2 regions of the Pseudomonas sp. GW822-FHT01E03 genome follow, and region 1 is predicted to be linked to the other one. Evidence: predicted binding sites of a transcription regulator. Region 1 holds the regulator's gene; the other holds the start of a gene.
What was found. The regulator sigma-54, encoded in region 1, starts transcription at its own class of promoters, with help from an activator protein. The targets are predictions, from matches to a motif close to ANTGGCATNNANNTTGCTNT.
Positions count from the first base shown of each region.

Region 2: the regulator sigma-54 is predicted to act here: its motif matches at 3,787-3,806, upstream of glnK (P-II family nitrogen regulator).

Region 1 covers NZ_JBXAOQ010000012.1:47,232-62,530, reverse strand. Annotated here, with positions in the region: gene hisC (histidinol-phosphate transaminase) at 1-617, opposite strand, end outside; gene hisD (histidinol dehydrogenase) at 620-1,957, opposite strand; gene hisG (ATP phosphoribosyltransferase) at 2,084-2,719, opposite strand; gene murA (UDP-N-acetylglucosamine 1-carboxyvinyltransferase) at 2,845-4,110, opposite strand; gene AC1RP7_RS22820 (BolA family protein) at 4,133-4,372, opposite strand; gene AC1RP7_RS22815 (STAS domain-containing protein) at 4,487-4,792, opposite strand; gene AC1RP7_RS22810 (MlaC/ttg2D family ABC transporter substrate-binding protein) at 4,789-5,442, opposite strand; gene mlaD (outer membrane lipid asymmetry maintenance protein MlaD) at 5,454-5,921, opposite strand; gene mlaE (lipid asymmetry maintenance ABC transporter permease subunit MlaE) at 5,921-6,718, opposite strand; gene AC1RP7_RS22795 (ATP-binding cassette domain-containing protein) at 6,718-7,527, opposite strand; gene AC1RP7_RS22790 (KpsF/GutQ family sugar-phosphate isomerase) at 7,803-8,777, shown strand; gene AC1RP7_RS22785 (KdsC family phosphatase) at 8,777-9,301, shown strand; gene lptC (LPS export ABC transporter periplasmic protein LptC) at 9,309-9,881, shown strand; gene lptA (lipopolysaccharide transport periplasmic protein LptA) at 9,868-10,416, shown strand; gene lptB (LPS export ABC transporter ATP-binding protein) at 10,416-11,141, shown strand; gene AC1RP7_RS22765 (RNA polymerase factor sigma-54) at 11,389-12,882, shown strand; gene hpf (ribosome hibernation-promoting factor, HPF/YfiA family) at 12,957-13,265, shown strand; gene ptsN (PTS IIA-like nitrogen regulatory protein PtsN) at 13,278-13,742, shown strand; gene rapZ (RNase adapter RapZ) at 13,745-14,602, shown strand; gene AC1RP7_RS22745 (HPr family phosphocarrier protein) at 14,618-14,890, shown strand; gene AC1RP7_RS22740 (ZIP family metal transporter) at 14,919-15,299, opposite strand, start outside.
Region 2 covers NZ_JBXAOQ010000002.1:292,616-307,914, forward strand. Annotated here, with positions in the region: gene AC1RP7_RS04535 (YifB family Mg chelatase-like AAA ATPase) at 1-1,299, opposite strand, end outside; gene AC1RP7_RS04540 (hypothetical protein) at 1,522-2,322, opposite strand; gene AC1RP7_RS04545 (hypothetical protein) at 2,425-2,871, opposite strand; gene AC1RP7_RS04550 (accessory factor UbiK family protein) at 3,333-3,593, opposite strand; gene glnK (P-II family nitrogen regulator) at 4,015-4,353, shown strand; gene AC1RP7_RS04560 (ammonium transporter) at 4,389-5,726, shown strand; gene AC1RP7_RS04565 (secondary thiamine-phosphate synthase enzyme YjbQ) at 5,940-6,365, shown strand; gene sutA (dormancy-specific transcriptional regulator SutA) at 6,467-6,790, shown strand; gene AC1RP7_RS04575 (HAD family hydrolase) at 6,976-7,683, opposite strand; gene xerC (tyrosine recombinase XerC) at 7,680-8,579, opposite strand; gene AC1RP7_RS04585 (DUF484 family protein) at 8,582-9,307, opposite strand; gene dapF (diaminopimelate epimerase) at 9,321-10,151, opposite strand; gene lysA (diaminopimelate decarboxylase) at 10,156-11,403, opposite strand; gene lptM (LPS translocon maturation chaperone LptM) at 11,416-11,592, opposite strand; gene cyaY (iron donor protein CyaY) at 11,802-12,134, shown strand; gene AC1RP7_RS04610 (DUF1289 domain-containing protein) at 12,139-12,357, shown strand; gene rnk (nucleoside diphosphate kinase regulator) at 12,625-13,035, shown strand; gene AC1RP7_RS04620 (class I adenylate cyclase) at 13,043-15,299, opposite strand, start outside.

The sequences.
Region 1 (15,299 bases):
TGGGTCACCAGCAGGTTCGGATAACGGTCCACCAGGGTGATTGCCGTCTCGCCACCGAAGTCGATGTAGGCCTCGTCGACCACCACCACCGAATCCGGGCTTGCCTTGAGAATCTGCTCCACCGCTTCCAGCGCCAACAGGCAGCCGGTCGGTGCGTTCGGGTTGGGGAAGATGATCCCGCCGTTCGGCCTGGCATAGTCCGCCGGGTTGATCTGGAACTGCTCGTCCAGCGGCACCGCGTCGAACTTGATGCCGTACAAACCGCAGTAGACCGGGTAGAAGCTGTAGCTGATGTCCGGGAACAACAGCGGCTGATCGTGCTGCAGCAAACCGTGGAAGATGTGCGCCAGCACTTCATCGGAACCGTTGCCGAGGAACACTTGATTACTTTGCACACCGTAGTACCTGGCGACCGCGTTCTTCAGCAGATCGCTGTTCGGGTCCGGGTACAGACGCAGGTTGTCGTTCAGTTCGGTTTGCATCGCGGACAAGGCTTTGGGCGATGGACCGTACGGATTTTCATTGGTGTTGAGCTTCACCAGTTTTGCCAGCTTCGGCTGCTCGCCCGGGACGTAAGGCACCAGATTCTTGACGAACGGGCTCCAGAATTTACTCATGTTCAGTTCCCCTGCCCTTGTGGAAAGTCTTCGTCGACGATGCGGTACTCGGCGCTACGCGCGTGGGCGGTCAGCGATTCGCCACGGGCCAGCACGGAAGCGGTTTTGCCCAACTCGGAAGCGCCCTGCTCGGAACAGAAGATGATCGACGAGCGTTTCTGGAAGTCGTACACACCCAGCGGCGAGGAGAAACGCGCGGTGCCGGAGGTCGGCAGCACGTGGTTGGGACCTGCGCAGTAGTCGCCCAAGGCTTCAGAGGTGTGGCGCCCCATGAAGATCGCGCCGGCGTGGCGGATCTGCGGCAGCCAGGCTTGTGGATCGGCAACGGACAATTCGAGGTGCTCCGGCGCGATGCGGTTGGCCACTTCGATGGCTTGCTCCATGTCGCGCACCTTGATCAGTGCACCACGGCCATTGATCGAGGTTTCGATGATCGCGGCGCGCTCCATGGTCGGCATCAGCTTGGCGATGCTGGCGGCGACCTTGTCGAGGAATTCGGCGTCTGGGCTGACCAGAATCGCCTGGGCGTCTTCGTCGTGCTCGGCCTGGGAGAACAGGTCCATGGCGATCCAGTCCGGATCGGTCTGGCCGTCGCACACCACCAGGATCTCGGAGGGACCGGCGATCATGTCGATTCCGACCTGGCCAAACACGTGGCGCTTGGCGGTGGCGACATAGATGTTGCCCGGGCCGACCACTTTATCGACCTTCGGCACGCTTTCGGTGCCGTAAGCCAATGCGGCAACGGCTTGAGCGCCACCGATGGTGAACACACGGTCGACGCCGGCGATGCAGGCAGCGGCCAGCACCAGTTCATTGATTTCACCGCGCGGGGTCGGTACGACCATGACCACTTCGGTGACGCCGGCGACCTTGGCCGGAATCGCGTTCATCAACACCGACGACGGGTACGACGCCTTGCCACCGGGTACGTACAGGCCGGCACGGTCCAGCGGCGTGACTTTCTGGCCCAGCACGGTGCCGTCGGCCTCGGTGTAGCTCCAGGAGTCCTGCTTCTGTTTTTCGTGGTAGCTGCGTACACGGGCGGCAGCGACTTCCAGCGCTTCGCGTTGGGCCACGGTAATGCGCGTCAGTGCCAATTCCAGACGCTCACGCGGCAGGATCAGGTCGGCCATGGACTTCACGTCCAGGCCGTCGAACTGGCGGGTAAAGTCCACCAGTGCCGCGTCGCCACGCTCACGCACAGCCTTGATGATGTCCAGCACCCGCTGATTGACCGAGTCGTCAGACACACTTTCCCAGCTCAGCAGATGATCCAGATGATGCGCGAAATCCGGGTCAGCAGCGTTGAGTCGGCGAATTGCAGTCGGTGCGGTCATAGCGAGAGCCTCATAGGAATGGCAAAAACTCAGGCGCCCTAACTTAGCAGTCGTTTCCGCTTGGGCACCTGAGAATTCTGGCTATGAGGCGGATAGACGGGCGCGACTTAACGTCGCGCAGGTGAATCAGCCGCGGTGTCGAGACTCCACTGCCTTGCGCAGGGTGTCGATCAACGCCTGGATACGGGCGTGCTGCATCTTCATCGAAGCTTTGTTGACGATCAGCCGGGAGCTGATGGCAGCAATGAAATCCTGTGGCTCCAGACCGTTGGCCCGCAGCGTGTTACCAGTGTCGACCACGTCGATGATCTTGTCCGCCAGGCCGATCAGCGGCGCCAGCTCCATCGAACCGTAGAGCTTGATGATGTCGACCTGACGGCCCTGTTCGGCGTAGTAGCGCTTGGCAACGTTGACGAACTTGGTGGCGATACGCAGGCGGCCCTTGGGCTCGACCGCGCCGACCTTGCCGGCGGTCATCAGCTTGCACTGGGCAATTTGCAGGTCCAGCGGCTCATACAGGCCCTGGCCGCCGTATTCCATCAGCACATCTTTACCGGCGACACCGAGGTCGGCGGCACCATGCTCGACGTAAGTTGGCACATCGGTGGCACGCACGATCAGCAGGCGTACATCTTCCTGGGTCGTGGGAATGATCAGCTTGCGGCTCTTGTCCGGATTCTCGGTCGGCACGATGCCCGCTTCAGCCAGAAGCGGCAGGGTGTCGTCAAGGATGCGGCCCTTGGACAGTGCGATGGTCAACATGGGAAACGTCAGTCCTTATCAAGGTACTCATGCCCGGTCGCAAATGGCGCCGGACACACATCGAGCCGAAAACGGCTCGACTTCAACAAATCAACGGGCATGTCCTTATGCCCATACAGCAGGGACTAGCCCGGAACGCGACGGATCTTGGCGCCCAGCATCTGCAGTTTTTCTTCGATGCACTCGTAGCCACGGTCTATGTGGTAGATGCGGTCGATCAGCGTGTCGCCTTCGGCGATCAGGGCCGAGATCACCAGGCTGGCCGAAGCACGCAGGTCGGTCGCCATCACTGGCGCGCCCTTGAGCTTTTCGGTGCCGGTGACGATGGCGGTGTTGCCTTCGACCTGGATCTTGGCGCCCATGCGGTGCAGCTCGTAGACGTGCATGAAGCGGTTTTCGAAGATCGTCTCGATCACAGCGCCGGTGCCTTCGGCAATGGCGTTGAGGGAGATGAACTGCGCCTGCATGTCGGTCGGGAACGCCGGGTACGGAGCGGTCCGCACGTTGACGGCTTTCGGACGCTTACCGTGCATGTTCAGCTCGATCCAGTCTTCGCCACAAGTGATTTCGGCACCGGACTCACGGAGTTTTTCCAGAACGGCTTCGAGGATGGTCGGATCCGTATCCTTGACCTTCACACGACCACCGGTCACCGCCGCCGCCACCAGATAGGTGCCGGTTTCGATGCGGTCAGGCATTACTTTATAAGTGGTGGTGTGCAGACGCTCGACGCCATCGATGGTGATGGTATCGGTACCGGCGCCGGAAACCTTGGCGCCCATGGCGTTCAGGAAGTTCGCCAGGTCGACCACTTCAGGCTCGCGAGCGGCGTTTTGCAGGACGCTACGGCCCTTGGCCAAGGCCGCGGCCATCATGATGTTTTCGGTACCGGTCACACTGACGGTATCGAAGAAGAAGTGCGCACCGCGCAGGCCACCTTCAGGCGCCTTGGCCTTGATGTAGCCGCCTTCGACGTCGATGACGGCGCCCATGGCTTCCAGGCCACGGATGTGCAGGTCAACCGGACGCGAACCGATGGCGCAACCGCCAGGCAAGGCGACTTCGGCTTCACCGAAACGAGCAACCATAGGACCGAGCACCAGAATCGACGCACGCATGGTTTTAACCAGTTCGTAAGGTGCGACCAGGGTCTTGATGGTGCGCGGGTCGATTTCGACGGCCAGCTTCTCGTCGATCACAGGTTCGATACCCATGCGCCCGAACAGCTCGATCATGGTGGTGATGTCGTGCAGGTGCGGCAGGTTGGCCACAGTCACCGGGCCATCGCACAGCAGGGTAGCCGCCAGGATCGGCAGGGCAGAGTTCTTTGCCCCGGAGATGCGGATCTCGCCGTCAAGACGAGCACCGCCAGTAATAATCAATTTATCCATAAGAATCTCGACGCCCTTGGGCTCAGGTGCGCTCGGCCCAGGCCGCGCTGCTGAAAAATTTCATAGTGACCGCATGGATGCTGCCATCGGTGATCCATGGGTTCAAATGGGCATAGACCTGCTGCTGACGCTTGACCGGGCTCAACGCCGCCAGTTCATCGCTAATCACGTTCAGCTGGAAATTGCAGCCTTCGCCCTCGACTTCTACTTTCGTTCCGGGCAGCTTTCCTTCAAGAAAGCTCTTAACTTCGTTGGCCTGCATGCTCAACCTCAATCGGCGCCCTGTGCGCGCGGGTCGGACATCATACAAAAAAGCCCCGCGCCTGCGAACCCCGCCAAGCAGGACTCAGACGGGGGGCTTATTCATAGATGCGGGTTAGGGATGCGCCAACAGCTCGGTCAGCTCGCTGACCTGAGCGATTTCACGCATGTCTTCCGGCATCCCACGGATGCTCAGGGCCTTGCCGGCCTCCTGCGCATCACGGATAAAGCACAGCAGCAACGACAAACCGACACTGCTGGACTTGGTTACCGCCGAGCAATCGACCACCAGCGCTGCAGCGTTGCTGGCTTTGATCAGCGCCTTGCCCTGCTCGCGCAGGCCAGGGCCGGTGCGGTAATCCAGCACGCCACTGAGTCGCAGCTCGCCCGCTTCGTCCATCTGGACTGCCGACTCACTCATTGGGCTGACTGCTCTGGTTTCTTGTCGGTGGCTTCCTTGGCCTTGGCGACTTCCCCGGCCCAACCATTGATGGTCTTGTCCAGGTCGTTGCCATTGCGCTGCATCGCGTCGGCGAACTGATCGCGGAACAGCTTGCCGATATTGATGCCATTGATGATGACGTTACGCAGTTTCCACTCGCCGTTGATCTTTTCCAGCGTGTAGGACACTGGATAGATCGCGCCGCTGCTGCCTTTGACAGTCATGCCTACACTGGTACGGTCGCCCGACTCGTCTTTGGCCGGTTCAACGGTGATGCCCTGGTTGTTGTACTCCAGCAAGGCATTGCCATAGAACTGGAACAGACCCTTCTTGAAGTTTTCTTCGAAGGTCTTCATCTGTGCAGGCGTAGCTTTACGCGAGTACTTGACCGTCATGATGCTCTTGGAAATACCCTCGGCATCCACGACCGGCCCGACGATGGTGTTCAGCGCCGCATAAAAGTCTTGCGGATCCTGCTTGTACTTCTCTTTGTTTGCCGCCAGGTCCGCGAGCATACGGTTGGTTGTGTCCTGCACCAGATCGTGCGCCGAAGTCGCCGCTACGGCGTGGGACACCAACGGAAACACCGCGAGCATTACCAACAGGCCACGTCGCAAGATAGAGATCATTTAACAGTTCCTCATTTAGCTTCTTTGCTAACGGTATTGAGCAGGAATTTACCGATCAGGTCTTCGAGCACCAGCGATGACTGCGTGTCATGGATGGTTCCACCATCCTTGAGCAGGGTGTCTTCCCCGCCCACGCTGATACCGATGTACTTCTCGCCCAACAGGCCAGCAGTCAGGATAGATGCAGTGGAGTCCGCCGGCAGATTATCGATGCGTTTTTCCAGCTGCATGGTCACCCGACCGGTGAAACTGTCGCGATCCAGATCGATGGCCGTGACCTTACCGATGGTCACACCGGCCATGGTCACCTTTGCTCTGACCGTCAAACCGGCGATATTGTCGAAGTAGGCGTAAAGTTTATACGTGTCGGTGCTCGGAGTCGGGGACAGGCCACTGACCCGCAACGCCAACAAGAGCAAAGCCAGGATGCCAGCCAGCAAGAAAAGGCCGACACCGATTTCCAGGGTGCGGTTTTGCATCAGAAATCTCCAAACATCAAGGCGGTCAGAATAAAGTCCAGGCCGAGTACTGCCAACGAGGCATATACAACGGTCTTGGTAGTGGCACGACTGATCCCCTCGGAAGTGGGTTCGCAGTCATAGCCTTGGAATACGGCGATCCAGGTCACGACAAAGGCAAAGACGATACTTTTGATGATCCCGTTGAGCACATCGTCGGCGAACGTCACGCTGTTCTGCATGTTCGACCAGTAGGAGCCCTCATAGACCCCCAGCCAGTCGACCGCTACCCACGAGCCGCCCCAGATACCCACCACGCTGAAAATCATCGCCAGCACCGGCAGGGAAATGAAACCGGCCCACAGGCGTGGCGCGATGATGTACTTGAGCGGGTCGACCCCGATCATTTCCAGGCTGGACAACTGCTCGGTGGACTTCATGTTGCCGATTTCGGCAGTCAACGCCGAACCTGCGCGCCCGGCGAACAGCAAGGCGGTCACCACCGGCCCCAGTTCACGCAGCAGCGTCAGCGCCACCATCTGCCCGACAGCCTGCTCCGAACCATAGCTGGAAAGAATGTTGAAGCCCTGCAGCGCCAGCACCATGCCGATGAACACCCCGGAGACCACGATGATCACCAGGGACATCACGCCCACCGAATGCAACTGCTTGACCAGCAGCCCGAAGCCGCCACCGATACCGCCCCGGCCGAGCAAGGCATGGAACAGGAACAGGCTCGAACGCCCGAACACCGCCAGCACATCGATGCCGGCCTGGCCGAAGCGGCGAACGCGCTCCATCAATGAAATTCTGCGCATCAGCGCTTCCCCAGAAGATCTGCGCGGTAATCCGTCGCTGGAAAGTGGTACGGAACCGGGCCATCGGGTTCGCCGGTCATGAACTGACGAATGCGCGGTTCATCCGAATTCATCAACTCGTCAGGCGTCCCCTGCCCCAACACCTGACCATCGCCCACCACATAAATGTAGTCGGCAATGCTCGCGGTCTCGGCCAGGTCGTGGGATACCACGATGCTGGTGATGCCCAGCGCATCGTTGAGCAACCGGATGAGGCGCACCAGAACGCCCATTGCGATGGGGTCCTGGCCGACAAAGGGCTCGTCGTACATGAGGATCTGCGGGTCGAGCGCAATCGCCCGGGCCAGCGCAACACGGCGTTTCATGCCGCCGGAAAGCTCGTCGGGCATCAGTTCGATAGCACCGCGCAAGCCCACGGCCTGCAATTTGAGCAGGACAATGTCGCGGATCATTTCATCCGGCAGTTGTGTATGAACACGCAACGGAAAAGCGACGTTCTCGAAGACATCGAGGTCGGTAAACAGTGCGCCGCTCTGAAACAGCACGCCCATGTGCTTGCGCGCGTCGAACAGGTCGCTGCGCGACAGTTTTGGCAGGTTCTGACCGTTGACCCAGACTTCGCCCTTGGTGGGCCGCAACTGGGCGCCCATCAGACGCAAGAGCGTGGTCTTGCCACACCCGGAAGGCCCCATGATGCCGGTGACCTTGCCGCGCGGGATACGGATATCGACATTATTGAAAATGCTGCGCGCACCGCGCTTGAAGGACAGTCCCTTCAGCTCGACCGCGTAGGCGTTATCGGCACTCATCTAAACTCCTTGCGATGCAGCCTCTCACTCGGACGCCTGGCTTTCTGACAAAAGCACATACCTCCCGGGCAGGCCGAACTGGCGGCGAACTATATCACTGCAACGGCTGCGCGCCCAAGGCCAAAGCCAGGTCATGTTCAACTGCACGACAGGTTGAAGGCCCCGTTTAGAGGGTTTCCGGCAACAAGGATGGCAATGCGCGACGAACTAGCGTGAGGGATTCGATCATAACCGTTATAATCGCCGCCTTTTCATCAGGCTATACGATTTCTGACATGAGCCAATCCAGCGACCTGATTCAATCTGCACAACGCACCATCCGCCTCGAGGTAGAAGCCGTGCAAGGCCTGCTACCCCATATCGACGCAGATTTCGTACGCGCTTGCGAGATGATTCTGGCCAGCAAAGGCCGCGTAGTCGTGGTCGGCATGGGCAAGTCGGGACACATCGGCAACAAGATTGCCGCGACCTTGGCCAGCACCGGCACCACGGCGTTTTTTGTGCACCCGGCTGAAGCCAGCCACGGTGACATGGGCATGATTACCCGCGACGACATCATTCTGGCGCTCTCGAATTCCGGCTCCACCAATGAAATCGTGACCCTGCTGCCACTGATCAAGCGCCTGGGCATTCAGTTGATCAGCGTGACCGGCAAGCCTGACTCGCCGCTAGCCAAGGCCGCCGAGGTCAACCTGAATGTTCACGTCGAGCACGAAGCCTGTCCGTTGAACCTGGCCCCCACCTCGTCGACCACCGCCGCCCTGGTCATGGGCGATGCCTTGGCAGTCGCGCTGCTGGAAGCCCGTGGCTTTACCGCGGAAGACTTCGCCTTTTCCCATCCCGGCGGCGCCCTGGGCCGACGCCTGCTGCTGAAAGTGGAAAATGTAATGCACGCCGGGCAAGAGTTACCGCAAGTACAGCGCGGCACCCTGCTGAAGGACGCACTAATGGAAATGACCCGCAAAGGCCTGGGCATGACCGTGATCCTGGAAGCCGACGGAAAGCTGGCCGGGATCTTTACTGACGGTGACTTGCGTCGCACGCTGGACCGTAGCATCGACATCCATAGCGCTACCATCGAACAGGTCATGACAGCACACGGCAAGACTGCCCGCGCCGAGATGCTCGCCGCCGAAGCGCTGAAAATCATGGAAGACCATAAAATCAACGCGCTGGTCGTAGTCGACAGTGAAGACCGCCCGGTTGGCGCCTTGAACATGCACGACTTGCTGCGTGCAGGAGTAATGTAATGAGTGCGGACCTGCTGCAACGCGGCAAACAGATCAAGCTGGCGGTGTTCGATGTCGATGGCGTGCTGACCGATGGGCGCCTGTACTTCCTCGAAGACGGCAGCGAGTTCAAGACGTTCAACACCCTCGACGGCCAGGGCATCAAGATGCTGATGGCCGCCGGCGTGCAGACCGCCATCATCAGTGGCCGCAAGACCCCGGTGGTCGAGCGGCGGGCCAAAAACCTCGGTATCCCGCACCTCTATCAGGGTCGCGAGGATAAACTGGTGGTACTCGACGAACTGCTGGCCCAACTCAACCTGAGCTATGAACAGGTGGCCTACCTCGGCGACGACCTGCCGGACCTGCCGGTGATTCGCCGCGTCGGCCTGGGCATGGCGGTGGCCAATGCCGCCAGCTTCGTGCGTGAACACGCCCACGGCATCACCCTCGCCCGTGGCGGCGAAGGTGCCGCTCGCGAATTCTGCGAATTGATCCTGCGCGCCCAGGACCGCCTCGACGCGGCCAATGCGGCGTACCTGTGAGCCCACTATGCTGAGCAAAAAGTTTCGCAACACCCTGATGTTCAGTTGCATCGCGGCGATATTCGCTGCGGTTGGCTACTGGAACATCAGCCCGGAACGCTTCCTCGACAAGCCGGTAACGCCGGTCGATGAAAGCGCGATCGACTATTACGCCATCAACGCCCACAGCGTGCAGTACCTGCCCGACGGCAAGCTGCAATATGATCTGGTGTCCGACAAGGTCGAGCACGTGAAAGCGACCGAGGTGACATTGCTGACCAACCCCGACCTGAATGTGTTCCGCGGCACTGAATTCCCGTGGCACGTCCAGAGCCTGCGCGGCGAGGTCAACCCTGATGGCACACAGGTCGAACTGATCGATGACGTGCGCATCACGCGCTTCGACGAGAAAAACCGTAGAACCCTGATCACCAGCACCCGCATGACCGTGTTCCCGCAGCAGCAATATGCGCAGACCGAGCAAGACGTTAGAATCGACGGCGCTGGCGGTGTATCGACTGGCAAGGGAATGAAAGCGTATTTGAAAGAAAGCAGGATACACCTGCTATCGAACGTAAGAGGACAGTATGAGGCTCGTTAAAACCCTCCCGATTTTGCTCAGTCTGGGCGCAGCACTGGGAAGCGTGAGCGCCTGGGCTCTGCCGGAAGACCAACAGCAGCCTATCCGTATTCAGGCCGACGATGCCCAGCTGGACGACAAGCAAGGTATTGCTACCTATAAGGGTGACGTGATCATCACCCAAGGCTCGATGAAGGTGACAGGCAACACCGTTACCATCACCCGCACCCCGGCTGGCGACATTGACGTAGTGACCTCGGTGGGCAACCTGGCGTACTTCGAGCAATTGCAAACGGCTGGCGATACCAAGCCTGTCCAGGGTTGGGGCGTGACGATCCAGTATCACGCTTCGCAAAATCGCGTCGTACTGATCGACAAGGCCAAAGTTGTCGACAAGGACAACAACGTCACCCAAGGCGAGAAAATTGTCTACGACACGGACAAGAAACTCGCCAGCGCCGGTCGCGCCACAGGCAGCAAAGTCACCGAGGCGCGTCCGCGTATCGACATGGTGATCCAGCCGAAGAAGAAAACCGACGAGAAAAAGGCCCAGTAATGGCAACTCTGAAAGCTCAGCATCTGGCCAAGAGCTACAAGAGCCGCCAGGTCGTGCGTGACGTCAGCCTGTCCATCGACAGCGGCCAGATCGTCGGCCTGCTTGGCCCGAACGGCGCTGGCAAGACCACCTGCTTCTACATGATCGTCGGCCTGGTGCAAGCCGATCAGGGCCGTGTCCTGATCGATGACCTGGACGTCAGCCACCAACCGATGCACGGCCGCGCAAAGGCCGGTATCGGCTACTTGCCGCAGGAAGCATCGATCTTCCGCAAACTGTCGGTGGCCGACAACATCATGGCCATCCTCGAGACCCGCAAGGAACTCGACAAGGCCGGTCGTCGCAAGGAGCTGGAAAGCCTGCTGCAGGAATTCCACATCAGCCACATCCGCGACAACCTGGGCATGAGCCTGTCCGGTGGTGAGCGCCGTCGCGTGGAAATCGCCCGCGCCCTGGCCACCAACCCGAAATTCATCCTCCTCGACGAGCCCTTCGCCGGCGTGGACCCGATTTCGGTCGGCGACATCAAGCAGATCATTCACCACCTCAAGGCCAAGGGCATTGGCGTGCTGATCACGGACCACAACGTTCGTGAAACCCTGGATATCTGTGAAACCGCCTATATCGTCAATGACGGCCAACTGATTGCCGAAGGCGACGCAGAGACCATCCTGGCCAACGACCTGGTCAAGGAAGTGTATCTGGGCCATGAGTTCCGCCTGTAAGCGCTGAGCCGTGCCCAGGCAGCTTGCCCGGGCACCTGACCAGCCACTCACCAGCGCTTCCGTGCCGACAAGCGTGGTCAGCCCTCGACAAGGGCAGCGCTGCAACACAGCTTTATAGTTTTTTATTGTTACAGCGCTCTAGGCAAACCCTTTAGTTTCAGGCATATAATTTGCTTAAGTTTGGCGCCCCGGCGCCCTGTAGTGGATGGCGCATGTGCGCCGGCGAATAAGGTGTTAAGCCCCTGCCATGAAACCATCGCTAGTCTTGAGAATGGGCCAGCAGCTGACGATGACACCGCAGCTGCAACAGGCCATCCGCCTGCTCCAATTGTCGACCCTGGACCTGCAACAGGAAATCCAGGAGGCCCTGGAGTCCAATCCGATGCTCGAACGCCAGGAAGAAGGCGACGACTTCGACAATTCCGACCCCCTGGCCGACAACGCCGAACAAAAGCCCAACACCGACATCCAGGAGCCCTCCTACCAGGAGAGCGCCCCGACGGTTGATAACCTCGATGAGGGTGACTGGAACGAGCGTATCCCCAACGAACTCCCCGTCGACACCGCGTGGGAAGACGTTTACCAGACCAGCGCCAGCAGCCTGCCCAGCAATGATGATGACGAGTGGGACTTCACCACCCGCACCTCGGCCGGCGAAAGCCTGCAGAGCCACTTGCTGTGGCAACTGAACCTGGCCCCGATGTCCGACACCGATCGCCTGATCGCCGTAACCCTGATCGACTGCATCAACAATCAGGGCTACCTGGACGAAACCCTCGAGGAAATCCTCGAAGCGTTCGACCCGGAACTGGACATCGAACTGGACGAAATCGAAGCCGTCCTGCACCGCATCCAGCAATTCGAGCCCGCCGGCATCGGCGCCCGCAACCTGGGCGAATGCCTGCTGCTGCAATTGCGCCAGCTGCCTGCCAAGACCCCTTGGCTGGCCGAGGCCAAGCGCCTGGTCACCGATTACATCGACCTGCTTGGCAGCCGCGACTACAGCCAGTTGATGCGTCGCATGAAGCTCAAGGAAGATGAGCTGCGCCAGGTCATCGAGCTAGTCCAGAGCCTCAACCCGCGCCCGGGCTCGCAGATCGAGTCCACCGAAGCCGAGTACGTCGTTCCTGACGTCATCGTGCGCAAGGACAACGAGCGCTGGCTGGTGGAGCTCAATCAGGAGTCGGTGCCACGGCTGCGGGTCAATGCCCAGTACGCCGGTTTCGTGCGCCGCGCCGACACCAGCGCCGACAATACCTTCATGCGCAATCAGTTGCAGGAGGCCCGCTGGTTCATCAAGAGCCTGCAAAGCCGCAATGAAACCCTGATGAAGGTTGCCACCCAGATCGTCGAGCATCAGCGCGGCTTTCTGGAGTACGGCGACGAAGCCATGAAGCCGCTGGTCCTGCATGACATCGCCGAAGCGGTCGGCATGCATGAATCGACGATTTCACGGGTGACCACCCAGAAGTTCATGCACACCCCCCGGGGCATTTATGAACTGAAGTACTTTTTTTCCAGTCACGTAAGCACCTCCGAAGGCGGCGAATGCTCGTCCACGGCGATCCGGGCGATCATCAAAAAACTGGTTGCAGCGGAAAATCAGAAAAAGCCGTTGAGTGACAGCAAGATCGCTGGTTTACTGGAGGCACAAGGCATTCAGGTGGCTCGCCGCACCGTCGCCAAGTACCGCGAATCCCTCGGGATCGCGCCTTCGAGCGAACGCAAGCGGTTGATGTAGGGCCACACCACAGCGTTCCAGTGGTAGATCATCTGATCTGCCGCTTTATGCACTGGCAACGAAGGAGAAGCTGTATGCAAGTCAACATCAGTGGACACCAACTGGAAGTGACCGAACCTCTTCGCACCTACATCGGCGAAAAACTCGAACGATTGGAGCGACATTTCGACAAGATCACTAATGTGCAGGTCACGATGACCGTCGAAAAACTGAAGCAGAAAATCGAAGCCACGCTGCATATTCCCGGGAATGAAGTGGTCGCCAACGCGGAACATACCGATATGTATGCCGCGATCGACGCACTCACCGACAAGCTGGATAAACAACTCAAAAAGCATAAGGAAAAGACCCAGAGCCTCCTCCAGGGCGCAACCGGTCGTTAACACTCCCAACCCATGATCCGACTTGAAAGTATCCTGACCCCCGGCCGTTCCTTGGTGAACGTGCCGGGAGGCAGTAAAAAGAAAGCCCTCGAACAAATTGCCAATCTTATCGCCCGCGAAGTGCCGGCCCTGGAGATGCAAGATGTCTTCGAGGCGCTGATCGCCCGTGAAAAACTCGGCTCCACCGGGTTTGGCAATGGCATCGCTATTCCACATTGCCGTCTCAAGGGCTGTGTTTCGCCCATCAGTGCATTGATGCACCTGGACGCCCCTATCGATTTCGACGCCATCGACGGCGCGCCGGTTGACCTGCTGTTCGTGCTGTTGGTCCCGGAAGCCGCCACCGATGCGCACCTTGAGCTGCTGCGACAGATCGCCAGCATGCTCGACCGCAAGGAAGTTCGCGAAAAGCTGCGTAGTGCTGCAAGCAACGAAGCCCTGTATCAGGTTGTCCTTGACGAGCAAAACGGTCAGTAATCATGCGCTTGATCATCGTCAGTGGCCGTTCCGGCTCAGGTAAAAGTACCGCCCTCGACGTTCTTGAGGACAGCGGCTACTACTGCATCGACAACCTGCCAGCCGGTCTGCTGCCGGAGCTGGCCGAACGCGCCCTGGTTCATACCGAGATGTTGCAGCCGCTGGTCGCCGTTTCCATTGACGCGCGCAACCTTCCCAGCCACCTGTCACGCTTCCCCGACCTGCTCGAGGAAGTCCGTGCCCGCCACATCCAGTGCGATGTGCTGTACCTGGACGCCGACGAAGAAACCCTGCTCAAGCGTTTCTCGGAAACCCGCCGACGTCACCCCCTGACCAACGCCAACCGCTCGCTGGCCGAAGCCATCAGCGTCGAGAGCGTCCTGCTCGGGCCGATTGCCGACCTCGCCGATCTCAAGATCAACACCACCAGCCTGAACCTCTATCAACTGCGCGATGCCATCAAACTGCGTCTGTTGAATCAGCCGGAGCCGGGGACTGCGTTCCTGGTGGAATCCTTCGGCTTCAAGCGCGGCATGCCGGTGGACGCCGACCTGGTGTTCGATGTGCGCTGCCTGCCCAACCCTTACTGGAAACCGGAGTTGCGCGAACAGTCCGGGCTCGATCAACCGGTTGCCGAATACCTGGCGGCCCAGCCGGATGTCGAAGAGATGTTCCAGGACATTTCCACATACCTGCTAAAGTGGCTGCCTCGCTTTGCCGCCAGCAACCGCGCCTACGTCACCATTGCCATTGGCTGCACTGGCGGACATCACCGTTCCGTCTACCTGACCGAGCGTCTGGGGCAAACGCTGCAACAATCCCTGAAGAACGTCCAGGTCCGCCACCGCGACCTCAGCTAAAGGATTCACATCGCGATGCCTGCTCTGGAAATCGAAATCATCAATAAACTGGGTCTGCACGCTCGCGCTTCTGCAAAATTCGTTGGGGTAGCAGGTCAGTTCCCGTGCCAGATCAGGGCCGGACGTACACCACAGTCCATGGTCGATGGCAAAAGTATCATGGCGATGATGATGCTGGCCGCCGGCAAAGGCACCACGATCCACTTGAGCACAGAAGGCGAGCAGGAACAGGAAGCGCTGGATGCGCTGGTGGCGTTGATCAACAACTTCTTCGACGAAGGCGAGTAATACAACCACAAAAGCCCCTCAGCACAAATCAAGCGAGGGCCGTATCCATCACCATCATCAAACAAAACCCCATCAGCAGCCCGAGGCTGGCAAGCTTGTCATGACCATTGCGGCGCGACTCGGGAATGACTTCGTGGGTCACCACCAGCAGCATCGCCCCCGCCGCCAGCGCCAATCCCAAAGGCAGCAGCAGTTCGGCCAGGCTTACCAGCCACGCGCATAGCAGTGCGAACACCGGTTCTACCAAACCTGACGCCGCACCGATCAGGAACGCCTTGCCCCGGGACATCCCTGCCCCGGCCAGCACCAAAGCGATGACCAACCCTTCCGGTACATCCTGCAAGGCAATGCCCATGGCGAGGCTGTCGGCGTCAGGCATTGCGCCACCGGCCGAAACACCTACCGCCAT
Region 2 (15,299 bases), on a different contig from region 1:
GCCCGGCAAATCGAGGAATGCATTGGCGCAGCCTTGGCGCTTTTGTTGCCGTTCTCGTGCATCGGCAACCAACTCGGCGGCGGTGGCAGTATCGTCGCCGGGTTTCAACGCAGGATTCAGCGCCGTGGCTTCGCGAGCAACCGTAAGGTGCAGATCGATACGATCCAGCAGCGGCCCCGACAATTTGTTGCGATAGCGCTGAACCATGTCCGGCGTACAGGAGCAACGGCCGCTCGGTTCGCCAAGATATCCACAGGGGCAGGGATTCATCGCTGCGACCAGTTGAAAGCGCGCCGGGAAGCGTACGCGGTCCTTGGCACGGGAGATCACGATGTGGCCGGATTCCAGTGGCTCCCGGAGCACCTCCAAAACCTTGCGATCAAACTCCGGTAGTTCGTCCAGAAACAGGACGCCGTGGTGGGCGAGGGTGATTTCACCGGGCTGCGGTTTCGAGCCGCCCCCCACCAGCGCGGGGCCGGACGCCGAGTGATGCGGTTGGCGAAACGGCCGCTGCGGCCAATGGCTCAACGGCGAGCAACTGACGACCGACTGAATCGCCGCCACTTCCAGCGCTTCATTTTCGGCCAGCGGCGGCAGCAATCCCGGCAAGCGGCTCGCCAACAGGGTTTTCCCCGTTCCCGGCGGCCCGCTGAACAACAGGTTGTGAGCACCAGCGGCAGCGATCAGTAGCGCACGCTTGGCCGCGAGTTGCCCCTGCACTTCATTCAAGTCGGGGTAGGGTTTGCTGGCGTAGAGCAGGCCATTGGAGACATAAGGCTCAATCGGTGTATGCCCATTGAAATGCGCAACGGCCTCAAGCAGATGATCCACCGCAATTACTTTCAGTCCCGAGGCCAGGCACGCCTCTTCAGCGTTAGCTCGCGGCACCATCAACCAGCGCCCGGCCTTGCGCGCTGCCAGCGCCGCTGGCAAAACCCCACGAACCGCCCGCACGGCACCTGATAACGCCAACTCCCCAAGGCATTCCGCATCATCGAGCGTCAACGTAGGCACCTGCACACTGGCCGAGAGAATCCCCAGGGCAATCGCCAGATCGAACCGCCCTCCATCCTTGGGTAAATCCGCCGGCGCCAGATTCAACGTGATCCGCCGCGCCGGAAATTGCAGCCCCGAATTGATGATCGCGCTGCGCACCCGGTCCTTGCTTTCCTTTACCGCCGCCTCGGGCAGGCCGACCATCGTCAGCGACGGCAAACCATTGGCCAGGTGGACTTCAACGGTGACAGCGGGCGCATCCACGCCAATCTGGGCGCGGCTGTGGACGATGGAGAGGGACATGGTCGTTCCTTGAGATGACGGGAGCCGCTTCCTGCGGGTTTTTGAAGGGTAGTCGTGGAGTCCGGTCGGAGAGGAGGGAAACTTTCGCAGAATGTTGCTGAAAGCCACGCTATGTAACAGCAGCCAAACGCTGGGTTCGACTGCGCAGCTGTCGTAAAACCTACTGACAAAGCCAGCCTGACACACCCCCTGCGCATTTATTTCGCGTGTAAATCAAGCAACTTATGTTGAGGTGGCTTGTTTTGAAGAAGTTGTGTCGTCAAACAAACTATTATCGCCATCCAGGATTTTGCCGGCGAAGCTCTCGGCATCCATCTTCTTTTTACCTTCTGCGACATTCGTAAAATAGTTGAAGTCTAAATCTATCCAGTGCTTAAGTTTGGCTTCGTAGTTGTTTGGATACTGTGCTTGCTGAACTGGGGGCAAGCCCTTGTAATGGTCAAGGACACTTTTGGAGAAGTTTGTGAGTTTTCCAGTGTTGTTGTATTCAAACTCTGCTTCGGCCACCACTTTCTGTCGCCATGCAAATTCTTGTTTGGCTGACTCTTTCAGTGCTGCCCGTCTTTCATTGATGGTAAAGGTGCCGCTGTCATCGTAAGTAATTAAGGCAAGCTGATCCATGGGCATCCCCGAAAACGGATTTTTGCCGAGTCCGTTTGTATACTGTGTCGCACTTTTGGCGCGCGCTAGTAATGTGGCATTATCTGTGTCAGGAACTTCAGAGTCGTATGTTGATTTATTGGCAGTATAATTAGCACTCACTAACTCGTTGAATGTGTTATTAGCCATCGAGCTCAGTTCCGTTCTAGTTAGGCGTGCATCCCGGGCCTGTGCGCGTACTGAGGCTTCGCTCAATTGGCTCGCTAGGGTGGAAACGGTACTACTATCTCGTGCGTTGCCAAGTGGGCCTTGGGGTGTGCTTTGGTTGACGCCTGGGTTTTTGCCGGGAGTCGCTGTCAATTTTTTTGTTCCAGCGAGCGCTTGGCCGCTGTTAGCTGCAAAATTGTTTAGTGAATTAACCATTCTTTTCTGCTCCCTGTTCGATGACTAAAATATGATGCATCGCCTAATAAATGTTGATGCTTTATCAAGATCTTACAAGCCCATTAAATATCGCTACATGCTTTATTTCATGGTGAGTACTACTGACCATGCATAGGTGGACGGATTTGTATTAGTTACTTTGATGGTGCAGGTGGCCCCACCACTAGGCGTGGCCGTATTATTCCACTTTGGAATTTTACTCGCGCCAAAGCCAGGAGTAGTCACAAATGTAGCTAAATAAATACATTTCTTGTTACCAATTTGATATCGCAAATTAGCATGATTGTAATCAGGTGATATCTGGCTTTGTATGACGTACGTATCTGAGTCATTTGCAATCACGGACGCTTGTGGAGTAGGTGATGCGTTTGCTTTCGTTATAGCTTCGTTGTTTGTTATGGGGGTATACGTAGCAGTCTGTGTTCCAAGGTTCTTGAATGTGACTGTAACGGACGGCCCAGCGGCCGCTGAACTTATGTGGAATGCAGTCAATGCGAAAACGGCAATTAAAGACTTGGATATTTTCATGGGTGTTGCTCCTTGTGGTGTTGGTAACAGTATTCCATTTAAAAAGTTGTGCTCATCACAAACTATTATCTAAGCCATGTAATATGGGCTTAAACTTTTTCGAGCGGATTTGCGAACCGGAGCCTGCGGAAATACCGGCAGGCCCGAAGGTCTCCCATGCACGGCCATAATTCGAGAAAGGAATAAATCTCTGGTTCGAACGTCGTCACGGTGCGTCGGGTGCTGTTCGAGTCGTCAAACCCATTGCTGGCTAATCAGTTGGGAGTGAGCTTAGGAACCGGAGCTTTGCGGCGCAATCGGAAGGGGAGTGAGATCTTCGTAGGAAGTTGCCGGGATTCTTGCGGGCTTGAAGAGCGCAGGTTGCGGCAATTCCTACAGGTGAGTCTGAAGGTCGTGGCGACCATTTCGCGAGCAGGCTCGCTCCCACAGTGGATTGGGTTCCACAGTGAGCATTTGCGGTGTTATTCGGTTGGTGGGTTCAGTTTCGCTTCCAGCTCGGCGACTTTCGCTTCGAGGCTTTCGAGGCGGGCGCGGGTGCGTGCCAGTACGACCATCTGGCTATCGAACTCTTCCCGACTCACCAGATCCAGTTTACTGAAGCCGCTCTGCAGCAACATTTTGAACTGGCTTTCGATTTCGGCTTTCGGCAGAGGCGTGTCGCCGCTGAAAAGGCGAGAGGCGGTGCCGGTGAGGGCGTCGAGGAAGTCTTTTGGCGCGAGCATGGGCAATGTCCTGGAAACAATGACGGGCAGTGTATCACGCAGTGTCTATAGTCATTTGCGCGGGCAAGGGATGCACGATTTTCGCGCATTGGGACAGGCGGCGTTGCACCGTTGTTGTGCGTAACGTGCGGGGTCTTGTCGCGAAGTATCCACCATCCACCTGTAATGGCTTGAAAACAGTCGGTTTTGTGGAGATGGCAAGCTTTCTGCTTAGATGCTGGTGACCCATGCACTGATGCAGTCGCTGTGACGAATGCAGTGCGCCAAACGGAACGCGGGGGAGTGTTTCGTGAGGAGCGGTTAGCTGGCGTCGAACGGGCAGGTAAGGCCGACGATGCGTTACAAAGCCAGGCACTGCGCTTAGACTTGAGACGGGTTTGTTTTCCTGGGGCAAGTCCACCAAATTCGGGAGAGAGTTTTCATGAAGCTAGTCACTGCCATCATCAAGCCGTTCAAGCTGGACGACGTACGCGAGTCGCTGTCCGAGATCGGCGTGCAGGGCATTACCGTCACTGAAGTCAAAGGCTTTGGTCGGCAGAAGGGTCACACCGAGCTGTATCGCGGCGCGGAATACGTGGTCGATTTCCTGCCCAAGGTGAAGATCGACGTCGCCATCGACGACAAGGATCTGGACCGGGTAATCGAGGCCATCACCAAGGCTGCCAACACCGGCAAGATCGGTGACGGCAAGATCTTCGTGGTCAATCTGGAACAGGCGATTCGCATCCGTACCGGCGAAACCGATACCGACGCGATCTAAGCCGCCACAAACCCAACGCCCCAGGAGAAAACAATATGACTCTGCGTAAATTCGCAGGGCTAGGAGCCCTGTTGTCCATCGTAATGCCCAGCCTTGCTCTGGCGGCAGACGAAGTGGCGGCCCCAGTCCTCAACTCCGGCGACACCGCCTGGATGTTGACCTCGACAGCTCTCGTGCTGTTCATGACCATTCCCGGCCTCGCGCTGTTCTACGGCGGCATGGTTCGGTCGAAAAACATTCTTTCCGTGATGATGCAGTGCTTCGCCATTACCGGTCTGATCAGCGTCCTGTGGGTCATTTATGGCTACAGCATCGCGTTCGACACCACGGGCATGGAGCAGGGCGTCGTCAACTTCAACTCGTTCTTCGGCGGCATGGGCAAGGCGTTCCTTGCGGGTGTCACGCCAGCGAGCCTGACCGGCCCGGCAGCGCTGTTCCCCGAGGCGGTGTTCATCACCTTCCAGATGACCTTCGCGATCATCACCCCGGCGCTGATCGTCGGTGCGTTCGCCGAGCGGATGAAGTTCTCCGCGATGCTGATTTTCATGGGCATCTGGTTCACCCTGGTGTATGCGCCGATTGCGCACATGGTCTGGTCCGGCAACGGTGGCCTGATGTGGGACTGGGGCGTGCTCGATTTCGCTGGCGGCACCGTGGTGCACATCAACGCCGGTGTAGCAGGCCTGGTTGCTTGCCTGGTGCTGGGCAAGCGCAAGGGTTTCCCGACCACGCCGATGGCGCCGCACAACCTCGGTTACACCCTGATGGGCGCGGCCATGCTGTGGGTTGGCTGGTTCGGTTTCAACGCCGGTTCCGCCGCTGCGGCCAACGGCACCGCCGGCATGGCGATGCTGGTGACGCAAATCGCTACCGCTGCTGCTGCACTGGGCTGGATGTTTGCCGAGTGGCTCACCCACGGCAAGCCTAGCGCACTGGGCATCGCTTCGGGCGTGGTTGCCGGTCTGGTGGCAATCACCCCGGCTGCCGGCACCGTTGGCCCGATGGGCGCGTTGGTAATTGGTCTGGCGGCTGGCGTGGTGTGCTTCTTCTGCGCTACCACCCTCAAGCGCAAGCTCGGCTATGACGATTCCCTGGATGCCTTCGGCGTGCACGGTATCGGCGGTATCCTCGGCGCAATCCTGACCGGTGTGTTCGCTGCTCCGTCCCTGGGTGGCTTCGGCACCGTGACCGACATCGCCGCACAAGTGTGGATTCAGTGCAAAGGCGTGGGCTTCACGGTGATCTACACCGCGATCGCTACATACATCATCCTCAAGGTGCTGGATGCGGTCATGGGCCTGCGTATCAACGAAGAAGAAGAAGCGGTCGGCATCGATCTGGCGCTTCACAACGAACGCGGCTACAACTTGTAAGCAAGCGCGTAAAAAACTGCCCGGCTTGCCGGGCATTTTTTTGTCTGGAATTTGTCGTTGAAGGCTGAGCTGAAAGGTTTTTTCCTACAGCTTTTATGATGTTTACGTCGGGTGTTTTTGTGCAGCCAAAGGCTTACAGGATTGAAGGAATATTAGGGCCTTTGTTTTTTCACAGAGCGCGCTAGAATGCGCCCCGAACGTGCGGAGAACTGTATGTGGCAACAGACTCTGATTACCTTGCGGGCGAGGCCCCGGGGCTTTCATCTGGTAACGGACGAGTTACTCGCCGGCCTGCCTGAACTCAAGGCGTGTCGGGTCGGTCTGTTGCACTTGTGGCTGCAGCATACCTCGGCGTCGTTGACCATCAACGAGAACGCCGATCCGGCGGTACGTCGCGACTTCGAACGATTTTTCAATCGTCTGATCCCACAAGGAACAGACGGCTATGAGCATAACGACGAAGGCCTGGACGACCTCCCGGCGCACTTCAAGGCCAGCGTGCTTGGCTGTCAGCTCAGTTTGCCGATTGCGGCAGGCCGGTTGGCGTTGGGGACCTGGCAAGGCGTTTATCTGGGCGAGCACCGTGATCATGGCGGTGCCCGTAAAGTCCTCGCCACCGTGCACGGTGAAGGGGCATAACCGCTGGTCAGCAGCGGCTGTTGATTTTTTTCCGGCAGCCTTCGACAGAGGGCAAAGCTGGGCTATAACTAATCTGCTTTTCGCAAGTCATGAGGTAGAACATGAGCGACGATGATCTGGAAAACGACGACCTCGAAGTAGGCGACGACGACGAAACCGAAGAAGGTCTGGAAGCAGCGGCGGAAGACGTCGCTGAAGACGACGGTGGTGATGCGCCGGTTCCGACCGCCAAAGGCAAGGCCAAGGCAGCGGTATCGGTCGATGAGCTGCCGAGTGTCGAAGCCAAGAACAAGGAACGCGATGCTCTCGCGCGGGCCATGGAGGAGTTTTTGGCCAAGGGTGGCAAGGTGCAGGAAGTGGAGGCCAATGTGGTCGCCGATCCGCCCAAGAAGCCGGACAACAAGTACGGCAGCCGGCCTATTTGAGCCTGCTACCCGCTTACTGAAAAAGCCCGCCGTCGCTGCGGGCTTTTTCATGCCTGAAACAAAAACATGAAACCTGTGGTGATCCCTGTGGGAGCGAGCTTGCTCGCGATGGCGGAGTGTCAGGCAACATTTATTTTGAATGTTAAGCCCTCATCGCGAGCAAGCTCGCTCCCACGGTTTTTTTGTCAGTTCGATACCGAATTCCACCGCGCCAGCAATGCCGGCAAATCGCTCAGGCTGCGAATCTCCGCATCCGGCAACCGTTCGGCTTCCCAGGCCTTGCCCGCCGGGTTGAACCAGATCGCCCGCATTCCCGCCTGCTGCGCACCGGCAATGTCATCACCTGGATGATCGCCAATGTGCACCGCCGATTCAGCGGTCGCGCCACCGCGTTGCAAGGCCTCCTGGAACAATCGCGCATCGGGTTTGGCAATGCCGATGTCTTCGGCGCAAAGCGCAAACTTGAAGTAATCCGCCAGGCCCAGCCGACGCACATCGGCATTGCCATTGGTGACCACGCCGAGGGCGTAATGATTGGCGAGGATTTCCAGGGTCGGTTCGACCTCCGGAAACACTTCGATCTGATGCCGGGCATGCAGGAATACTTCAAAACTCTTGTCCGCCAGGTCCGAGGCTTCGTCATGCCCATAACCGGACTCTTCCAGTGCGTGGAACAGCACTCGCCGACGCAGGGCGCTGATGCGGTGCTTGAGGCTGGGCTCGTTGCTCAATACGCGCTCACGAATGGCCCACAAATGTTCCACCGGCACTGCCCCCAGGTTGGGCGCGTGCTCGGTCAGCCATTCACGCAAAACGGCTTCGGCGCTGACGATCACCGGGGCGGTGTCCCACAGGGTGTCGTCGAGGTCGAAGGTGATCAACTGAATACTCATGAATCGTCGCCTTTCATGCGTTTGGCCCGTGGGTGGGCGCTGTCGTAGACGGCTGCCAGATGCTGGAAGTCCAGGTGGGTGTAGATCTGTGTGGTCTTGATGTCCGAGTGCCCGAGCAGTTCCTGCACCGCGCGCAGGTCCTGGGACGATTCCAGCAAATGGCTGGCGAAGGAGTGTCGCAACATGTGCGGATGCAGGTTCTGCCCCAGTTCGCGCTCGCCGGCAGCCTTGACCCGCACCTGGATCGCCCGGGGGCCGAGGCGGCGGCCTTGCTGGCTGACGAACACCGCATCGTCCGTCGGGTTGGCCATGGCTCGCAATGGCAGCCACTGCTCCAGCGCTTCGCGGGCCTTTTTTCCTACAGGCAGCAGGCGGGTCTTGCTGCCTTTGCCGAGCACCTGGACCATGCCGTCAGCCAGATCGAGCTGATCGAGATTGAGCCCCGTCAGCTCCGAAAGCCGCAAGCCGGAGGAATAGAACAGCTCGAGAATCGCTTGGTCCCGACGTGCCAGAAAGTCATCCTCGACCCCGCCTTCCAGCAGTTGCAGGGCGCGGTCGGTGTCGAGGGTTTTCGGCAGGCGGCGTTCGCCTTTGGGCGGTGCGAGGCCATTGGCCGGATCGTGGTCGCACAGGCCTTCGCGGTTCAGGTAGTGATAGAGCCCGCGAACGGCTGACAGTAATCGCGCCAGGCTGCGGGACGATTGGCCTTGGGCGTGCAGACGGGCAACCAGGCTACGCAGGCGCTGGATGTCCAGCGCCGTCCAGCTGCCGATATTCTGTTTGACGCACCAGCCCAGCACTTTATCGAGGTCGCGGCGGTAAGCCGACAGTGTGTGCGGCGACACCTGCCGCTCACTGCGCAGGTGTTCGCAGTAAGCGTCCAGTTGTCGTTCCATGTTCAGCGTACCGAGCGCAGGGAATTGTTGACCCGTGGCAGCACGCGACCCATGACTTCAGCGATGTAACTCAGGAACAAGGTGCCCACCGAGCTTTTGTAGTGCTGCGGATCACGGCTGGCGATGGCCAGGATGCCGTGGATGCCCTGGTGGCTGATGGCGACAACCGCGGTGGAGCCGATCTGCTTGCGCTGTTCTTCGCCGAACAGGAAGTCCAGTTCATGCTCGCGCAGGCTGCCGCTGACGCTTTTGTCTTCCGAGAGCAAACCGCCGATGGCCACTTGAGCTTCGGCGTGGGTGACCCAGCGGCCCACCGGCATGGCGTTGTCGCCGAGCAGGATGAGGCTGACGAAGGGCACCTGGAATTCCTGGCGCAGGCTGTCATCGACGCACATCACCACGTCTTCCAGGCTGGCAGCATCCATCAATGCCAGGATCAGGCGACGGGTCTTTTCGAACAGGCGGTCGTTGTCCCGGGCCACGTCCATCAAATGCGACAGGCGATGACGCAGTTCAATGTTGCGGTCGCGCAGGATGGTCATCTGACGCTCGACCAGCGACACGGTATCGCCGCGCCGATGGGGGATACGCAGGGACGGGAGCAGTTCTTCGTGCTCGACGAAGAAGTCCGGATGAGCCTCCAGGTACGCGGCTACAGCCGCCGCCTCGAGGCTTTCGGACGGTGATTCGTCAGCTTGTCGTGCGGGTACCTGAGGCTTGTCGGTCATGGATTTCGCTCACTCAAAGACGCACTTGTCCTTCATATACGCGCACTGCCGGGCCGGTCATCATCACCGGTTGGCCAGGGCCTGCCCATTCGATGGACAAGCGCCCGCCAGGCAGGTCGATCAATAGCGGCGAATCCATCCACCCCTGGCTGATCGCGGCCACTGCGGCGGCACAGGCGCCGGTTCCGCAAGCCTGGGTTTCCCCGGCTCCACGTTCCCAGACGCGCAATTGCGCGCGGCTCCGGTCGATGACCTGGAGAAAACCGACATTGACCCGTGCCGGGAAGCGCGGGTGATGTTCGATTTTCGGGCCCAGCTCATGCACCGGCGCGTTGTTGATATCGCTGACCCGCAGCACGGCATGGGGGTTGCCCATGGACACGGCGGCCAGATCGACCGGGGTGCCGTCGACGTCGACCTGATAACTCTTGGCCTGCTCCGGCGCCTGGAACGGAATATCCGCTGGCACCAGGCGCGGGGCGCCCATGTTGACGCTGATCTGCCCGTCGTTACGCACGTCCAGCTCAATGATGCCGCTTTTGGTCTCGACGCGAATCACACGTTTTGCAGTCAGGCGCTTGTCGAGCACGAAACGGGCGAAGCAGCGCGCACCGTTGCCGCACTGTTCCACTTCGGAACCGTCGGAGTTGAAGATCCGATAGCGGAAATCCACGTCCGGGTTGCTCGGCGCTTCAACGATCAGCAACTGGTCGAAACCGATGCCGGTGTGCCGGTCGCCCCATTGCTTGGCATGCTTGGGCAGAATGTGCGCGTGCTGGCTGACCAGGTCGAGGACCATGAAATCATTGCCCAGGCCGTGCATCTTGGTAAAACGCAGCAGCATGGTTTTACTCCGGCAGCAGGCTTTCGCCAGCATACAACTCGGCTACCGTTTCACGGCGACGCACTTCAAATGCCTGATCACCGTCCACCAACACTTCTGCGGCACGGCCGCGGGTGTTGTAGTTGGAACTCATGACAAACCCGTAGGCACCGGCCGAATGCACGGCCAGCAGGTCGCCTTCCTCCAGCGCCAGCTGACGATCCTTGGCCAGGAAGTCGCCGGTCTCGCAGATCGGGCCGACGATGTCGTAGGCGCGGGCAGCGGAGGTGCGCGGGTTCACGGCAGTGACGTCCATCCAGGCCTGATACAGCGCCGGGCGGATCAGGTCGTTCATGGCGGCGTCGACGATGGCGAAGTCTTTGTGTTCGGTGTGCTTGAGGTACTCGACCTGAGTCAGCAGCACGCCGGCGTTGGCGACGATGAAGCGGCCCGGCTCGAACACCAGCGCCAAGTCACGACCGTCGAGACGTTCGCGCACGGCCTTGATGTAGTCGGCAGCCAGTGGCGGCTCCTCGTCCTTGTATCGTACGCCCAGGCCACCACCGAGATCGATGTGGCGCAGGTAGATGCCGCAATCGCCAAGGCGATCGACCAGGCCCAGCAGGCGGTCGAGAGCGTCGATGAACGGCGGCAGGGTGGTCAGTTGCGAGCCGATGTGGCAATCGACGCCGACCACTTCCAGGTTCGGCAGCTGCGCGGCACGCACGTACACGTCTTCGGCGTCGGCGATGGCGATGCCGAACTTGTTCTCTTTGAGACCGGTGGAAATGTACGGGTGGGTGCCGGCATCGACGTCCGGGTTCACGCGCAGCGAAATCGGCGCGCGAACGCCCAGTTCGGCGGCGACCACCTGCAGGCGTTCCAGCTCGTCGGTGGATTCGACGTTGAAGCAGTGCACGCCGACTTCCAGGGCGCGACGCATGTCGTCACGGGTCTTGCCTACGCCGGAGAACACAATCTTGTCGGCGCTGCCGCCAGCGGCCAGTACGCGTTCCAGCTCGCCACGGGAGACGATGTCGAAACCGGCGCCAAGACGCGCCAGGACATTCAGGACGCCCAGGTTGGAGTTGGCCTTGACCGCGTAGCACACCAGGTGCGGTGTGCCGACCAGCGCATCGGCGTAAGCCAGGTATTGGGCTTCGATGTGTGCGCGCGAGTAAACGTAGGTGGGTGTACCAAAGCGCTCGGCGATGGCAGACAGGGCAACACCTTCCGCGAACAGTTCACCGTCACGGTAGTTAAAAGCGTCCATGAGGTTCCCTTATTATTGGTAGACGTCGTGCTTGTGTGCTTTGGAGGCAGGCTGCTGCTGCGACGACTTGGCTTGCTCCACAGGGTCCTGGTCTTCATCGGGCAGGTACAGCGGGCCTTTTTGACCGCAGGCCGACACAAGGCAGGCAACCGCGAGGAGCGCAGCAAGGGAAGAGATCAGGCGCTTCATGGCGAAATCCTTGAAAATGCATTAATTGCGCCGGAGTATACCGGCCACCCGGCAGCTTGCCTATGCAACGGACCGCCCGTCCGGCGGGGCTCGGCCCGATGCCGGTCGGTATCATGCAATCCCACAGGTCGTTATCCTTTGCAATCGACGGAGCTCGGTCGTATCTTGCGGCGCTTGAGCCTGATCAGACACTTTTTGAGGTTGCCGTAATGAGTTTGTCCGAAGCGCGTTTCCATGACCTGGTCGATGCCACCCAGCAATCCCTGGAGGACATCTTTGACGAGAGCGACCTGGATATCGACCTCGAAAGCTCGGCCGGTGTGCTGACGGTCAAGTTCGAGAACGGCAGCCAGTTGATCTTCAGTCGCCAGGAGCCGCTGCGCCAGCTGTGGCTGGCAGCGGTATCCGGTGGTTTCCACTTCGACTACGACGAAGAAAGCGAGCGCTGGATGTGCGACAAGAGCGAAGAGCAGTTGGGTGAAATGCTTGAGCGTATCGTCCAGCAGCAGGCCGGTGTCGAACTCGATTTCGAAGGCCTGTGAGATCGTGACCCAGCCTGCGCCTGTCCGTGCGCCCAAACCGCTCTACAGCAATGTCAGCCCGGCGGTACCGTCGCCCTGCAGCGGTGTGTGCCGGCTGGACGAGCAGAAAGTGTGTCTGGGCTGCTTCCGCCATGTCGAAGATATTCGTGAGTGGCGCTCGGCTGATGACGAGCGTAGGCGGGTGATTTGTGCGCAGGCTGCCCACCGCAAAGCTTCAGTCTAGTGAGTCATTGTGGCGAGGGGGCTTGCCCCCGTTGGGTCGCGTAGCGGCCCCAAGTTTTTACGGCTGCTGCGCAGCCGAACGGGGGCAAGCCCCCTCGCCACAGGAGTTCTCTACAAGTCCATAGCGTCGGTTTGGCCATGACTTGTATATTTTTTGAGCTGTGATAGTGTCCAGAAACGCCTCAACCCATCGAGGCTTGTGAAAACCCCGCCTTTTTCTGGCGGGGTTTTGCTTTTTTCGTGCAGAAGAAAGGAGTCTGCCCAGATCATGACCTCACCTTCCATCACCCTTACCCGTCTGGACGTCCAGCGTCTGGAGCGTCTGATCGACAGCCTGGACGACACGCTGCCGGGCGTTATTGCGCTGCAAACCGAACTGGATCGCGCCGATACCGTGGTCGGCCACGATGAAGTGCCGGCGGATGTCGTGACCATGAATTCCCGAGTGCATTGCCGCGAAGAAGGCAGTGGCAAGGACTACCACCTGACCCTGGTGTACCCCAAGGATGCGAATGCCGACGAAGGCAAGGTCTCGATCCTGGCGCCGGTGGGCAGTGCGCTGCTCGGCCTGAAGGTTGGCCAGCACATCGATTGGCCGGCTCCGGGCGGCAAGACCCTGAAGCTGACCTTGCTGGAAGTCGAATCGCAGCCGGCCAATGGCGGCGCGTTCCCGGAGTGACTTCCCCTCAGACTTGATCGAGCGCCTCGTTCAATGCGTGCTCCAGGTCGGCTTTGTAGCGCAGGTACAGATGGGTGGAACTCTGACCTTCACCGAGCAGACCTGACAGGTCGAGGTCGGTGATGTAGCAGCGGTAGCGTTCGGTTTCCCGGCGCTGCCCGACGATTTCCCGGGCGACCACGCGGAACAACTGGTCGCCATGTTCCAGCTCGGAAAATTCCCGTTGATTGCAATACAGCGTCACCTGCACCTGACCCGGTGCGGCTTTGCCGACGATCGCCTGCACGTCGTAGAACTGCTTGTTCACTGGCGTCTGCGGCACCGGCCGGGCTTCGATGCGGCGTGCGCGGCCAGGGCCTGACGGCAGCAACTGGCAGTACAGGGTGTCGAGGTTCAGCGGGTGGGCTGCGTCCATCGGCAACAAGGCATCGCGACGGTACTGGATCGATTGCAGGAAACGCTGCAGCGGCACCAGCAGGCTTTGCTCATCGTGCCAGGGCAGGCGTTGCTGCCACAGGGCGTTGAACTCATCGAGCACGTACAGATCAGCCTGATCTTCGTTGACCCTATAGAACACTTGAATGCAGTCCGGTTGGCCCGTTGGCAGGAACAGCGCAAGGTCGTGGTCTTCCAGTGCCTTCGGATCGAGGTGCAACGGGCTGTAGCTCGCCATTTCTTCGCCCAGGTAATCGATCAGCGCCGGCAGAGTGGCCAGCGCGATGTGCTGGACCTGGCCCGGCACCAACTCCAGCACGTGGTAGTGCTGCTGGACCTGGATCAGGTAACGATGATTGAGCCGGCTCAGCAGCAGGTTCTGCGCGGTATCGAGGATTTCTTCCACCCGCTGGGCGATGAACTGCGCGCGGTTATGGCAGAAGCAACGCACTCGCAGCTTCGGCTGTTGTGGTCCGGCCGGCAGGTTGTTGAGGTAGTCGCGGATGCAGTCGAGCAGGGCGTGGGGGCCGTCGTAGCGGCCGACCAACACTTCGTTCCAGCTATTGAGCGTGACCTGGTCCAGAGTCAGCACCAGATTTTCCCGGACACCGGCGTAGCTCAGGGAGTCGGTGCGCTCGGTGGTCATGAGGATGTTCAGGTCGCGATGGTGCTTGAGCGGATCGATGCCGACATTCACCAGGATCAGCACTTCACTCGGCACGCTGGCGCGCAACAGAGGTTCCTCGGCGACGGTGGGCAAGGGCAGGGCGATGGTCTGTTGCAGGCTGCCGAGCAGGTTGAATAGTTCGAATTCGCTCAAGTCGCTGGTACCGGGGTGCAAGGCCAGGCGGGTACTGCTGTCGATCACGCCATTGCGGTGGCACCAGGTCAGCAGTTCGAGCAAGTGACGGCTGCGTTTGATCGGCGCGAAATGCTCCCACTCCAGTGCCGTCAGGCTGCCGTTGTACAAGCCCCACTGGCTTTGCCCCGGCTCTTTCCTGTTCGGTGCGTGCACCAGCGTCAGGGTGTCTTCAGCCAGGTCCGGGGCGATGCCGGGATTGATGAATTCGACTTTACCAGCCTTGCGCTCGAAAGCGGCGTACAGGCGGCGGCCGAGGACACTCAGGTCGCGCTTGTTGATGCGGCTGACCGTTTGTTCGTGACGGGCAAACTGCTTGAGGAAGCGGTAGCTGTAGTTCAGCTCGTTGACCAGTGCCCGCCGCTCGGAGCTGACCTGGCGGACTTTCCACTGGCTGCGGCTGTCGAGCAGGGTCAGTTGACGCTGGTCCCAGTGCCATTCATGGGCCAGGCGTTCGAGCAAGGAGCGCTGCCAGCTCTGGGTGCGGCTGTTGCCGGTGAGTTTGCGATTGACCTTCAGGTACAGCGCGCGCCGCACCAGTTCCAGCCGTTCCGGTTCGTTGCGGGCGATCAGGTATTCCTCGATGCGCCGATACACCACGACATACGGATCCAGTTCGTCGAGGTCGAGGCGGTTGGCGAACACTGCTTGCTTGAAGCGCAGGCTCAGGCAATGGACCCTGGGGTGTTCACTGGCGTAAACCTCCGTCAGCAGCAGCTTGAGCACCGACTTGTAGGGCGACTCGATGCCCTTGAACAACTGCCAGAGCCCGGCACCGATGAATTCGCCGGGCGGGATGTAGGCCAGGTTGCCGAGGTCAAGGGTTTCATCGGCACGGATGAAGCGTTTGGAGATCAAGGCATGGGTGTAGCGGTCGTAGCTCGACTCTTCGTAGACCGGCACCAGCCACCAGATCGGTGTGCGCCCGGCGAGCCAGATCGCGGTGCGGTAAAACTCGTCCAGCAACAGG